DNA from 3 places in the Streptomyces sp. NPDC001848 genome. Region 1 is predicted to be linked to each of the others. Evidence: predicted binding sites of a transcription regulator. Region 1 holds the regulator's gene; each other region holds the start of a gene.
The links. Region 1 encodes HrcA, which represses chaperone genes, less so after heat shock. Its sites were predicted from a motif close to TTNGCACTCNGNNNNNCNGAGTGCNAA; they were not measured.

Region 1 (4,594 bases):
CCGGTCTTCCAGTCCTGGCCGTGCGGAACCCGCGGCCATGCCTCGATCCCCAGGGACGACGGCTTCACCGCCTCCCAGATGTCGATGTACGGGTGCCCCACCACCAGCGCGTGCTCGCTCGTCACCGACTGCGCGATGCGCCACTCCTTCGTGCCGGGGACCAGGTGGTCCACCAGGACACCCAGGCGCGCGTCGGGGCCCGGGGCGAAGGACTCGACGATCGAGGGCAGGTCGTCGACGCCCTCCAGGTACTCCACCACCACGCCCTCGATGCGCAGGTCGTCGCCCCACACCTTCTCGACCAGTTCGGCGTCGTGGCGGCCCTCCACATAGATGCGGCCGGCGCGGGCCACCCTCGCGCGCGCCCCCGGGACGGCCACCGAGCCCGACGCCGTACGCGTGGGGCGCTGCACGCCGGCTTTGGGACGGACGAGGGTCACCGTCCGGCCCTCCAGCAGGAATCCCCCCGGCTCCAACGGGAACACCCGGTGCTTGCCGAAGCGGTCCTCCAGCGTCACCGTGCCCGCCTCGCAGCGGATCACCGCGCCGCAGAAGCCGGTGCGCGGCTCCTCCACCACCAGGCCGGGGTCCGCCGGGACCTCCGGGACGGGCTTCGGCTTCTTCCACGGAGGGGTCAGATCCGGAGAGTACTGGCGCATTCGGATGACGATAGGAGAAAGAAGGCCTGCGCGAGGTCCCACGACACGCCGGGAGTCGCTACGACACGCCGAAACGGGCCGCCAGTTCGTCCCGCTGGGCCCGTACGAACCCCGCGTCCACCACCGCGCCGTGTCCCGGCACGTACACCGCGTCCTCCCCGCCCAGCTCCAGCAGCCGGTCCAGGGCCGCCGGCCAGTGCGAGGGGATCGCGTCCGGGCCGGCCTGCGGCTCGCCGGACTGCTCCACCAGGTCCCCGCAGAACACCACTTCCGGCTCCCCGGGGTCCCCGGGGACGAACACCACCAGGTCGTGGGCCGTGTGGCCCGGCCCCACGTTCGCCAGCAGCACCTGCACGCCGCCCAGGTCCAGCGTCCACTCGCCCGACACCTGGTGGCGCGGGCGGACCAGCAGGTCCGCGGCCTCGGCCGCCCGAGCCGGATCCAGACCGTTGCGCACCGCGTCCGCGACCAGTTCCGCCCGCCCGTAGGCGAGCACCCCGTCGATACCGACCGCCCCGAACACCTCCGCGCCCGCGAACGCCGCCGCTCCGAGGACATGGTCGAAATGGGGGTGGGTGACCGCGAGATGCGTCACACGCCGGTCCCTGCCGAGCGGCTGGAGCAGCCGCTCCGTCGCGCCGCGCAACCGCGCGCCCTCCGCCAGGCTCGATCCGGCGTCCACCAGCAGCGCCGCGTCGTCGCCCACCACCAGCCCGGTCGTGCAGTCCCAGACCGGCAGCCTGGTCCGCCCCACGCGCGCCCCGAGCGCCTCCCACCCCGACCCTTCCCACGACACCGTCATACGGCGACGCTATCCGCAGCCGCCCGACCCGGCAGGACAGGCCGGTACAGGTCGGTACACCTCGGCACGGCACCGGTGCCCGCCCTTGCCGGGTGTGTACCCGACAGCCGTACACTGGGCCGGGGAATGCTGGCACTCGCAAGCGCAGAGTGCCAGGGGAAGCGCCAAGGGGACATGACCGCTGGAGGTGTGCGCGATGCTCAGTGAACGCAGGCTCGAGGTGTTGCGCGCCATCGTCCAGGACTATGTCGGCACCGAAGAGCCGGTGGGTTCCAAGGCCCTCACCGAGCGGCACAACCTCGGCGTCTCCCCGGCCACCGTCCGCAACGACATGGCCGCGCTGGAGGACGAGGGGTACATCGCCCAGCCGCACACCAGCGCAGGACGCATTCCCACGGACAAGGGCTACCGCCTCTTCGTCGACAAGCTCGCGGCTGTGAAGCCGATGAGCCCGCCCGAACGGCGCGCCATCCAGAACTTCCTGGAGGGCGCGGTCGACCTCGACGACGTGGTGGCGCGCACGGTGCGGCTGCTCGCACAGCTCACCCGACAGGTCGCGGTGGTGCAGTACCCGTCGCTGACGCGTTCGACCGTGCGCCATGTGGAGCTGCTGTCGATGGCACCCGCGCGTGTGATGCTCGTGCTGATCACGGACACCGGTCGGGTCGAGCAGCGCATGATCGACTGCCCGGCGCCGTTCGGTGAGACGTCGCTCGCGGACCTGCGCGCGCGGCTGAACAGCAGGGTCGCCGGCCGCCGCTTCGCGGACGTCCCGCAGCTCGTGCAGGATCTCCCCGAGGCGTTCGAGGAGCCGGAGGACCGCAGCACGGTCTCGACGGTGCTCTCCACGCTGCTGGAGACCCTGGTGGAGGAGACCGAGGAGCGGCTGATGATCGGCGGCACCGCGAACCTGACCCGCTTCGCGCATGACTTCCCTCTCACCATCCGGCCCGTCCTGGAGGCGCTGGAGGAGCAGGTGGTGCTCCTCAAGCTGCTGGGTGAGGCGAAGGATCCGGCCATGCGGGTCCGTATCGGCCATGAGAACGCGCACGAAGGACTCAACTCCACGTCCATCGTCTCCGTGGGCTACGGTTCGGGCGGCGAGGCAGTAGCGAAACTCGGCGTGGTCGGACCGACCCGCATGGATTACCCGGGAACGATGGGAGCGGTACGAGCGGTGGCACGGTACGTCGGACAGATCCTGGCGGAGTCGTAAGTGGCCACGGACTACTACGCCGTACTCGGCGTGCGCCGCGACGCGTCGCAGGAGGAGATCAAGAAGGCGTTCCGCCGGCTCGCCCGCGAGCTGCACCCGGACGTCAACCCCGATCCGAAGACGCAGGAGCGGTTCAAGGAGATCAACGCCGCCTACGAGGTGCTCTCGGACCCGCAGAAGAAGCAGGTCTACGACCTCGGCGGCGACCCGCTGTCCCAGTCGGGCGGCGCCGGCGCGGGCGGCTTCGGTGCGGGCGGCTTCGGGAACTTCTCCGACATCATGGACGCGTTCTTCGGCACGGCGTCGCAGCGCGGTCCGCGCTCGCGCACCCGCCGGGGCCAGGACGCCATGATCCGGATCGAGGTCGAGCTGGACGAGGCGGCCTTCGGCACGACGAAGGACATCCAGGTCGACACGGCCGTCGTCTGCAACACCTGCAACGGCGAGGGCGCCGCGCCCGGCACGTCCGCGCAGACCTGTGACATGTGCCGCGGTCGCGGTGAGGTCTCGCAGGTCACGCGGTCCTTCCTGGGTCAGGTCATGACCTCCCGGCCGTGCCCGCAGTGCCAGGGCTTCGGCACGATCGTCCCGAACCCGTGCCCGGAGTGCGCCGGCGACGGGCGCGTGCGCTCGCGCCGCACGCTCACCGTGAAGATCCCGGCCGGTGTCGACAACGGCACGCGGATCCAGCTTGCGGGGGAGGGCGAGGTCGGCCCCGGCGGCGGTCCGGCCGGCGACCTGTACGTGGAGATCCACGAGCTGCCGCACCCGACCTTCCAGCGCCGCGGCGACGACCTGCACTGCACGGTCACCATCCCGATGACGGCGGCGGCCCTCGGCACCAAGGTCCCGCTGGAGACGCTGGACGGCCTGGAGGAGGTCGACATCCGCCCCGGCACGCAGTCCGGGCAGTCGATCCCGCTGCACAACCGCGGCGTCACGCACCTGCGCGGCGGCGGCCGGGGCGACCTGATCGTCCACGTCGAGGTCCAGACCCCCACCAAGCTGGATCCGGAGCAGGAGCGACTGCTGCGCGAGCTGGCGAAGCTGCGCGGCGAGGAGCGGCCGCAGGGGCAGTTCCAGCCCGGGCAGCAGGGGTTGTTCTCGCGGTTGAAGGATGCGTTCAACGGGCGTTGAGTCGAGAGCCGGGGTCGGCCGGGGGTCCGGGGGTCGGCCTCCGGGCGGGCACAGTCAGCCCGGCAGCGGGGGTTGTTCTCGCGGTTGAAGGATGCGTTCAACGGGCGTTGAGTCGAGAGCCGGGGTCGGCCGGGGGTCCGGGGGTCGGCCTCCGGGCGGGCACAGTCAGCCCGGCAGCGGGGGTTGTTCTCGCGGTTGAAGGATGCGTTCAACGGGCGCAGAGTCCCTTGGCCACCCGGGGGTGGAGAGGCCCCCGGCGTTGGTGCCGCCGCCTCCGGGGGCGGCTGCGCCCCCAGACCCCGCTTCCCAGGCGGACTGGTTGTTTCCCCCGGCGTATGCCACAGAAGGTCGGATTCGGACTCGTTCAAAGGACGTGACAACATGCCGTCATGTCCTCCCTGACCGATCTCTTCCCGCACCCGATCGTGCAGGCCCCCATGGCCGGCGGCGCCTCCGTGCCGCAGCTCGCCGCCGCCGTGTCCGAGGCCGGCGGCCTGGGATTCCTCGCCGCCGGGTACAAGACCGCCGACGGGATGTACCAGGAGATCAAGCAGCTCCGCGGGCTGACCCACCGCCCCTTCGGCGTGAACGTCTTCATGCCGCAGCCGGACCATGCCGACCCGGCCGCCGTCGAGGTCTACGCCAACCAGCTCGCCGGCGAGGCCACCTGGTACAAGACCGAACTCGGTGACCCGGACAGCGGCCGTGACGACGGCTACGACGCCAAACTCGCCGTCCTGCTCGACGACCCGGTCCCGGTGGTTTCTTTCCACTTCGGGG
Region 2 (4,594 bases), on a different contig from region 1:
CGGGCAGCCAGTAGCGGCGCGTGGAGGCGTGGAAGGCGTCCACGCCCGCCGCCGCGAGCGGGGTGAGGATCGCCTCCAGTTCCTCGGGGGTCTCGGCGAGCCGGGCGGTGTAGTCCTGCTGCTTCCACTGCGAGTAGCGGAAGAGCACGGGGAACTCGGGGGACACCCGCTCACGGACCGCCGCGACGATCTCGGCCGCGAACTTGGTGCGGGCCACCGGGTCGCCGCCGTACGCGTCCGTGCGGCGGTTGGTGCCCGCCCACAGGAACTGGTCGACGAGGTAGCCGTGGGCGCCGTGGATCTCCACGCCGTCGAAGCCGATGCGCTCGGCGTCCGCGGCGGCCCGGGCGAACGCGTCGATGACGTCGTCCAGGTCCTGCTGGGTCATCGCCTTGCCGGTCGGCTCGGCGCCCGCGGTGACGAGACCGGAGGGGCCGACGGCCGGGGCGTCGGCGAAGGGGGGCTCGCCCTGCTTGCGGACCATGCCGATGTGCCACAGCTGCGGGACGATCGTGCCACCGGCGGCGTGCACCTCCTCGGCGACCCTGGCCCAGCCCGCGAGCTGCTCCTCGCCGTGGAAGCGCGGGACGCGGTCGCTCTGGCCGGCCGACTCGTGGCCCACGTAGGTGCCCTCGGTGACGATCAGTCCGACGCCCGCGGCGGCGCGGCGGGCGTAGTAGGAGCGCACGTCCTCGCCGGGGATGCCGCCCGGGGAGAACATGCGGGTCATCGGCGCCATCACGATCCGGTTCGGGACGGTGAGGCCGTTGAGCGGGATCGGGCGGGACAGCAGCTGGGCGGCGCGGGAGGCGGGCGTCGTGACGGTCACGTAGGGGCTCCTCGTGAGGGACGGTGTTGACCGGCTGGTATGTGCGTGCGCATTGTTGCAGGTTCTGAAGCAACGGCCTATGCGCTGCCCCACATTCCCGGTCGGCCGGAACGCCCGTGTGGTCCCGGACACGCCCGAGGGCGGCACCCCCTGCCACAGACAGGGAGTGCCGCCCTCGTACGAAAGGACTGGTACCGATCCTCGGAGGGATCAGAAGTCCATGTCACCGCCCGGCATGCCGCCACCGGCGGGCGCGGCGGCCTTCTCCGGCTTGTCGGCGATGACGGCCTCGGTGGTGAGGAACAGCGCGGCGATGGAGGCGGCGTTCTGCAGCGCGGAACGGGTCACCTTCGCCGGGTCGATGATGCCCTCGGCGATCATGTCCACGTACTCACCGGTCGCGGCGTTCAGGCCGTGGCCCGGGGTGAGGTTGCGGACCTTCTCCACCACGACGCCGCCCTCGAGGCCGGCGTTGACGGCGATCTGGGTCAGCGGGGCGGTCAGGGCCTTGCGGACGATCTCGGCGCCGACGGCCTCGTCGCCCTCGAGGTCCAGCTTCTCGAAGGAGTTCTGCGCCGCCTGGACCAGGGCCACGCCACCACCGGCGACGATGCCCTCCTCGACGGCCGCCTTCGCGTTGCGGACGGCGTCCTCGATGCGGTGCTTGCGCTCCTTGAGCTCGACCTCCGTGGCGGCACCGGCCTTGATGACGGCCACGCCGCCGGCCAGCTTCGCCAGGCGCTCCTGCAGCTTCTCGCGGTCGTAGTCGGAGTCGCTGTTCTCGATCTCGGCGCGGATCTGGTTGACGCGGCCGGAGACCTGGTCGGCGGAGCCGGCGCCGTCGACGATGGTGGTCTCGTCCTTGGTGATGACGACCTTGCGGGCGCGGCCCAGGAGGTCCAGGGTCGCGTTCTCCAGCTTGAGGCCGACCTCCTCGGAGATGACCTCGCCGCCCGTGAGGATGGCGATGTCGCCGAGCATGGCCTTGCGGCGGTCGCCGAAGCCCGGGGCCTTGACGGCGACGGACTTGAAGGTGCCGCGGATCTTGTTGACGACCAGGGTCGACAGGGCCTCGCCCTCGACGTCCTCGGCGATGATCAGCAGCGGCTTGCCGGACTGCATGACCTTCTCCAGGAGCGGGAGCAGGTCCTTGACCGAGGAGATCTTGGAGTTGGCGATCAGGATGTACGGGTCGTCGAGGACGGCCTCCATACGCTCCATGTCGGTGGCGAAGTACGCCGAGATGTAGCCCTTGTCGAAGCGCATGCCCTCGGTGAGCTCCAGCTCGAGACCGAAGGTCTGCGACTCCTCGACGGTGATGACGCCTTCCTTGCCGACCTTGTCCATGGCCTCGGCGATGAGCTCGCCGATCTGGGTGTCGGCGGCGGAGATGGAGGCCGTGGAAGCGATCTGCTCCTTGGTCTCGACGTCCTTGGCCTGCTCGAGCAGCGAGGCGGAGACGGCCTCGACGGCCTTCTCGATGCCGCGCTTCAGGGCCATCGGGTTGGCACCGGCGGCCACGTTGCGCAAGCCCTCGCGGACCAGCGCCTGGGCGAGCACGGTCGCGGTGGTCGTACCGTCACCGGCGACGTCGTCCGTCTTCTTGGCGACTTCCTTGACCAGCTCGGCGCCGATCTTCTCGTACGGGTCCTCGAGCTCGATCTCCTTGGCGATGGAGACGCCGTCGTTGGTGATCGTGGGGGCGCCCCACTTCTTCTCGAGGACGACGTTGCGGCCCTTGGGGCCGAGGGTCACCTTGACGGCGTCCGCGAGCTGGTTCATGCCGCGCTCGAGGCCGCGCCGCGCCTCCTCGTCGAACGCGATGATCTTGGCCATGTGAAGTGGTCCCTCCAGGACTGGGGGTGATTACTTCGGACCGCGCCCGCGCCCGCGACGGACGGCCCCGGCCGGAGGTTCCTTGCCCCACCCGGCCCGCGGCCTCACCGACCCGGTCCTTCTGTTGTCACTCTCACCTTCAGAGTGCTAACGCCAATGATTAGCACTCGACCCTGCCGAGTGCAAGCCGCCTTGGGGTATCGGAAGGTGAACTCGGGAGCATGATCCGCAGGTGGACGCCGCTGCGCGCCCCCTGGGGGACGGTGGCCCGACACGACCGAGGGGCTCGCATCCCGGACGGGATGCGAGCCCCTCGACACGTCGAACAGTTCAGTCGTCGGCGCGTTGTATCAGGCGGTCACGCGGACCATGTCCGCCTGCGGGCCCTTCTGACCCTGCGAGATCTCGAACTCGACCCGCTGGCCCTCTTCCAGGGTGCGGTAGCCGTCCATCTGGATCGCGCTGTAGTGGACGAAGACGTCCGCACCACCGTCGACCGCGATGAAGCCGTACCCCTTCTCCGCGTTGAACCACTTGACGGTGCCCTGAGCCATGCCTAACTCCCCTATTACTGGCCCTTGCACAGATCCACACTTCGCGGATCCGGGTCAGACCTCACCCCCCAACGGTTGGGGGCGTGCGCCGGAACGCGTCGACCGCGGCTGAATGTATCTGTCCAACTGCCGTCTGCAACAGGTCAATCGGACGAGAATTCGGGGTGCGGCCGGTCGGGAATATACCGAGAATTCACCAGATTTCAGGGCAAGTCGGGCCCGGCAAAGGGAATGAATGGCGCAAAAGCCCCGCACACTTTGGCTGCTTCTTGTCGGGCGCGCGGCAGAGGTTCGCGGACCCGGAAGGGGAGACCGGGAGCGCGTTCCCCAACTGTACCGCGCTCAACCATGCAGAATTGCCCCCTCCGTTTCTCTCACGGAGAGGGCAATTCGATGAACGGTGAGTGACGCGCGTTACCGAGGGTAATGATCGCGCGGGTGAGCCACCGTCAGCCGCCCGCGACCGCGGGGATGATGGAGACGCCCGCACCGTCCGGGGTCGCCGTCTCCAGGCCCTGCTCGAAGCGGACGTCGTCGTCGTTCACGTACACGTTGACGAAGCGGCGCAGCTTGCCCTGGTCGTCCAGGACACGGGCGGCGATACCGGTGTGGTTCTTCTCCAGGTCGGCGATGACCTCGGCGAGGGTGGCGCCCTCGGCGGTGACCTCGGCCTGGCCGCCGGTGTAGGTGCGCAGGATGGTGGGGATGCGGACGGTGACGCTCATCGGGGGGTGACCTCCGGTCGGGGTACGGCTGGTGGGTTGGCGCGGGCGGAGGTCAGACGAGACCGGCCTCGCGGAAGGACTCGAGGGTGGGGCGGATCGTCGCGGTCAGCCCGGTGCCGGCCACCGCGTCCAGCGTCTTCAGACCGTCCCCGGTGTTGAGGACGACCGTCGTCTTCGACGGGTCGAGGACACCGTTCTCGATCAGCTTGCGCGTGACGCCGACGGTCACGCCACCCGCCGTCTCGGCGAAGATGCCCTCGGTCCGGGCGAGGAGCTTGATGGCGTCCACGATCTGCTCGTCCGTCACGTCCTCCACGGCACCGCCCGTGCGGCGGGCGATGTCCAGTACGTAGGGACCGTCGGCCGGGTTGCCGATCGCGAGCGACTTGGCGATCGTGTTCGGCTTCTGCGGCCGTACCACGTCGTGGCCCGCCTTGTACGCCACCGACACCGGCGAGCAGCCCTCGGCCTGCGCGCCGAAGATCTTGTACGGCTTGTCCTCGACGAGCCCCAGCTTGATCAGCTCCTGCAGACCCTTGTCGATCTTCGTGAGCTGCGAGCCGGAGGCGATCGGCACCACGATCTGGTCCGGCAGCTCCCAGCCGAGCTGCTCGGCGATCTCGTACGCCAGGGTCTTGGAACCCTCCGCG
Region 3 (4,594 bases), on a different contig from region 1:
CGTGGACGAGGGCGGAGCCACCGCCGGAGACGATGCCCTCCTCGACCGCGGCGCGGGTCGCGGAGATGGCGTCCTCCAGGCGGTGCTTCTTCTCCTTCAGCTCCACCTCGGTCGCGGCGCCGACCTTGATCACGCACACACCGCCGGCCAGCTTCGCGAGGCGCTCCTGGAGCTTCTCGCGGTCCCAGTCGGAGTCCGTGGTCTCGATCTCCGCCTTGATCTGGGCGACGCGGCCCGCGACGTCCTCGGACTTGCCGGCGCCGTCGACGATCGTGGTGTCGTCCTTGGTGACGGTGACGCGGCGGGCGGAGCCCAGCACGTCCAGGCCGACCTGGTCGAGCTTGAGGCCGACCTCCTCGGAGACGACCGTGGCGCCGGTGAGGACCGCCATGTCCTGCAGCATCGCCTTGCGGCGGTCACCGAAGCCGGGGGCCTTGACGGCGACCGCGTTGAAGGTGCCGCGGATCTTGTTGACGACCAGGGTGGACAGGGCCTCGCCCTCGACGTCCTCGGCGATGATCAGCAGCGGCTTGGAGGAGCCGGCCTGGATGACCTTCTCCAGCAGCGGCAGCAGGTCCGCGATGGCGGAGATCTTGCCCTGGTTGATGAGGATGTACGGGTCGTCGAGGACGGCCTCCATGCGCTCCTGGTCCGTCACGAAGTACGGGGACAGGTAGCCCTTGTCGAAGGCCATGCCCTCGGTGAAGTCCAGCTCCAGACCGAAGGTGTTGGACTCCTCGACGGTGATGACACCGTCCTTGCCGACCTTGTCCATCGCCTCGGCGATCAGCTCGCCGACCTGCTGGTCCTGGGCGGACAGGGCGGCGACGGCGGCGATGTCGGACTTCTCGTCGATCGGGCGGGCGGTGGCCAGCAGGTCGTCGGAGACGGCCTTGACGGCGGCGTCGATGCCCTTCTTCAGGGCGGCCGGGGAGGCACCCGCGGCGACGTTCCTCAGGCCCTCGCGCACCAGCGCCTGGGCGAGCACGGTGGCGGTGGTGGTGCCGTCACCCGCGATGTCGTTGGTCTTGGTCGCCACCTCCTTGACCAGCTGGGCGCCGAGGTTCTCGTACGGGTCCTCGATCTCCACCTCACGGGCGATGGTGACGCCGTCGTTGGTGATGGTGGGGGCGCCGAACTTCTTGTCGATGACGACGTTGCGGCCCTTGGGACCGATCGTCACCTTGACCGTGTCGGCCAGCTTGTTGACGCCGCGCTCGAGGGCGCGACGGGCGTCCTCGTCGAACTTCAGGATCTTCGCCATGGCAGCGGGAGCCCTCTCGGAAATCTTGGTTAACGAAACCGCGCCCCGGGCGCCCGGCTTCTCTTATCGGTCGCGGGGGCCAGGGGCGCAGCTCACAGCAGGAATGCTGAGGTGACTTACTTCTCGATGATCGCGAGCACGTCGCGGGCCGAGAGAACGAGGTACTCCTCGTTGTTGTACTTCACCTCGGTGCCGCCGTACTTGCTGTAGAGCACGACGTCGCCGACCTTGACGTCGAGCGGAAGGCGGTTGCCGTCCTCGAAGCGGCCCGGGCCCACGGCCAGGACGACGCCCTCCTGGGGCTTCTCCTTGGCGGTGTCCGGAATGACCAGGCCAGAGGCCGTGGTCTGCTCGGCGTCCAGCGGCTGGACCACGATGCGGTCCTCGAGCGGCTTGATGGCAACCTTGGAGCTGGCGGTCGTCACGATCCGACCTCCCCCTTCGGAGATCTCACGGGGTTAACTGTCTGAGGTGGCGACCAGGTCGATCCGTCGTCGCGGGTGCCGGACCTGCCCGTCGCTTTGTTGGCACTCTCCGATGGCGAGTGCCAGAGCCGAGACTATGACCGCGATTAGCACTCGGTCAAGCGGAGTGCCAATGCGGGCGGCGCGCGCCGTGGAGTTCGGTTGCCCTCCGGTTGGTGTTCACCCGGGGTGGGGGTGACCGCCCCGGGGGGCTGCGCCCCCAGACCCCTTGTCGGCCTGACGGCCTCGTCCTCAAACTCCCCCAGGCTCTTCGAGCAGGGGGACCCCCGGACAGTCTGGTTTCGCCTCCCGGTGCCCCCGGTCAGAGGTAGTCCTCCAAGCGGGCCACCGTGAAGCCCCTCGACTGCAGGCGGCGCAGGACGCGGGTCGTTTCCGTGGTCAGGGAGGTCAGGGGGCGGCCCGGTTCGTGGGGGCGGAGGATGTCACCCGGGTGGAAGGGGGTGGACCTTCCGTAGGGGTGCGTCGGGCGCCACAGGATCAGGGCCTTGATCCCGCAGTCCGCCGCGGCGCGGAGGGTCGTCCGGTCGTAGCGGCCGTAGGGCGGGCGCAGCAGCGGCGGCCGTCGGCCCAGGCGGGAGCGCAGACGGTCCCGCCCGGCGCAGATCTGGGCCCGCTGCTCCGCGTAGGGCCGGCCGCGCAGTCCGGCGTGGTCCGGGGTGTGGTCCTGGATGGTCGCCCCTGCCGCCCGCAGTCGGGCGATGCGCGTGTACCCGGGTCCGACGGCGCTGTCCGTGAGGAACACACTGATGGGCAGCCGCAGGTCACGGACCATGTCGACGAACCGGGGGTCCCGCTCGGCGCCCTCGTCGTAGGTGAGGAAGACGACCCTGTCGTGGGTGGGGACGCGGTCGAGGACCTCCGGCAGCCCCTCGTCCTCCGGGTCCACGTGCCGCGGCAGGGGGCGGGCCGGCCGGGGCGCGGGCGCGAGCGGGTCCGTGAGCCCCCAGTGGCGATAGGCCCCGTCGTGCGGCCCGTGCGACCTGCGTACCCGCTGCGCCGCCTTCCTGCCCAGCCGCTCGATGGGGTCGACCGACTGGGCGCAGCCGGCCGCTCCGGCCAGGACCGCGGTGACCAGGATCGCCGCCAGCAGTGCGCGCAGCCGCCGTGCCCTCACAGGTAGTCCTCCAGGCGTGCCACCGCGTACCCCTCGTCGGTCACCTTCTTCAGGAACCTGCGGATCACGTCGGGCATCGTGCCGTTCCAGTCCGACCGGCCGCGGAAGTGCGTCAGCACGATGTCCCCGGGGTGCAGGCTGCGGTCCCACTCGCGGTACTCCCAGTGGTCGACGTAGACCTCCTCGTCCCAGATCGGCGCGTACCTGATGCCGCAGGACTTCGCGGCGCGCAGGGTGTCCCGGTTGTAGTTGCCGAACGGGGGCCGGAAGACCGTGGGGCGCCTGCCGAACTGTTCCTCCATCACGTCCTGCATGCCGCAGATCTCCTGCCGCTGCTCCTCGTACGACAGCCCCGGCAGGTAGGGGTGGTGCAGCGTGTGGTTGTTGAGCGTGACGCCCCGGTCGCGCATCTTCCGGAAGTACCCGTAGTCGTCCTTGATCAGGTAGTCGCTGAGGAACGCCGTGTAGGGGATCTTCAGGTCGCTCATCATCCGCAGGAACGCCGGGTCCTTCTCGTCGCCGTCGTCGATGGTGAGGAAGACGACCCTGTCCTTGGTGGGGATGGTCGTGAAGATCGGCGGCAGCTCGTCGCCGTCCTGCACCTCGAACCCCTTGCGGAAGGTGATCACCGGCTTCTTCTCCGGCGGCGGAGGCGCGACCAGTGGCACCTTCTCCAGCCCCCAGTGCTTTGCGGCAGCCACGCGCCGGGCGTACGCGGCGCTCAACTTGGTGGCGTACTCGTCGAGGGCGCGCGCTGCCGGCGGCTTGCGGGGCTCCTGCGGGCCGTGCGCGCCGCGCACCTCTTCGCTGCCGGTGCACCCGACGGCGAGGGCGGTGGCGACCAGGACAGCGAGAACCGCGCGAGCCGCGACCGTCGATCCAGGACCCGTCAAGCGCGGCGCACGCCCAGCTGCGCATTTTGCGCACTTTTTGTCATCTTGTCCTACGAGCCGCATGGTGCCGGATCCTTCCAGCCACCGGCGGTCACGGCGGGCCGACACCGCGACCCGGCGCACGCCATCCACCGACTGGCCGACAATGGCCGGGTGAACGACCTCTCCTTCGCCTCCCTGCTCACCCCCGAGGGCCGCGCCCTCCTGGACGAGGTGCGCGGCACCGACCCGGCGCGGGAGTTGGCCGTCGCCACCCGGCTGCGCCGCGAGCACCCCGCCGAGCTGGTCTCCGCCGCTCTCACGCAGGCACGGCTGCGCGAGCGGGCGGCGGCGAAGTTCGGCGCGGGCGACGCGCAGCGGATGTTCTTCACCCCGAACGGCGTCGAGCAGTCCACCAGGGCGACGGTCGCCACCCACCGCGCCGAGCGCTTCCGGGCCCTCGGAGTGACCTCCGTCGCCGACCTGTGCTGCGGCGTGGGCGGCGACGCGATCGCGCTCGCCCGGGCCGGCATCCGCGTCCTGGCCGTGGACCGCGACCCGCTGACGGCGGCCGTGGCGCGCGCGAACGCCGACGCGCTGGGCCTCGCCGCCCTGATCGAGGTGCGCGAGGCCGACGTCACCGAGGTGGAGGTGTCCTCCTACGACGCCGTCTTCGTCGACCCCGCGCGACGCGGCGGCAGGCCAGGAGGGGCCGCGCGAAGCGCGTCGGTGAGGGGTGGTGGCCGGGTGACGGGCGGGCGCATCTTCGACCCGGAGGCGTATTCACCGCCGCTGTCCTGGGCGGTGGCCACGGCTCTGAAGGCCCCGCACGCGGCCCTGAAGGTGGCGCCGGGCATCC

Region 2: groL (chaperonin GroEL) is a predicted target of HrcA. The motif match lies at 2,826-2,852, and genes of this name have one in related genera.
Region 3: groES (co-chaperone GroES) is a predicted target of HrcA. The motif match lies at 1,836-1,862, and genes of this name have one in related genera.

Annotation. Positions count from the first base shown of each region.
Region 1 covers NZ_JBIATP010000006.1:35,795-40,388, reverse strand. The annotation lists gene ACFYZJ_RS13670 (DUF3097 domain-containing protein) at 1-659, opposite strand, end outside; gene ACFYZJ_RS13665 (MBL fold metallo-hydrolase) at 718-1,461, opposite strand; gene hrcA (heat-inducible transcriptional repressor HrcA) at 1,658-2,677, shown strand; gene dnaJ (molecular chaperone DnaJ) at 2,678-3,814, shown strand; gene ACFYZJ_RS13650 (nitronate monooxygenase) at 4,204-4,594, shown strand, end outside.
Region 2 covers NZ_JBIATP010000013.1:138,078-142,671, forward strand. The annotation lists gene ACFYZJ_RS26420 (NADH:flavin oxidoreductase) at 1-829, opposite strand, end outside; gene groL (chaperonin GroEL) at 1,040-2,665, opposite strand; gene ACFYZJ_RS26430 (cold-shock protein) at 3,016-3,219, opposite strand; gene ACFYZJ_RS26435 (MoaD/ThiS family protein) at 3,669-3,944, opposite strand; gene thrC (threonine synthase) at 3,997-4,594, opposite strand, start outside.
Region 3 covers NZ_JBIATP010000012.1:160,498-165,091, forward strand. The annotation lists gene groL (chaperonin GroEL) at 1-1,264, opposite strand, end outside; gene groES (co-chaperone GroES) at 1,381-1,689, opposite strand; gene ACFYZJ_RS25025 (polysaccharide deacetylase family protein) at 2,051-2,863, opposite strand; gene ACFYZJ_RS25030 (polysaccharide deacetylase family protein) at 2,860-3,819, opposite strand; gene ACFYZJ_RS25035 (methyltransferase domain-containing protein) at 3,910-4,594, shown strand, end outside.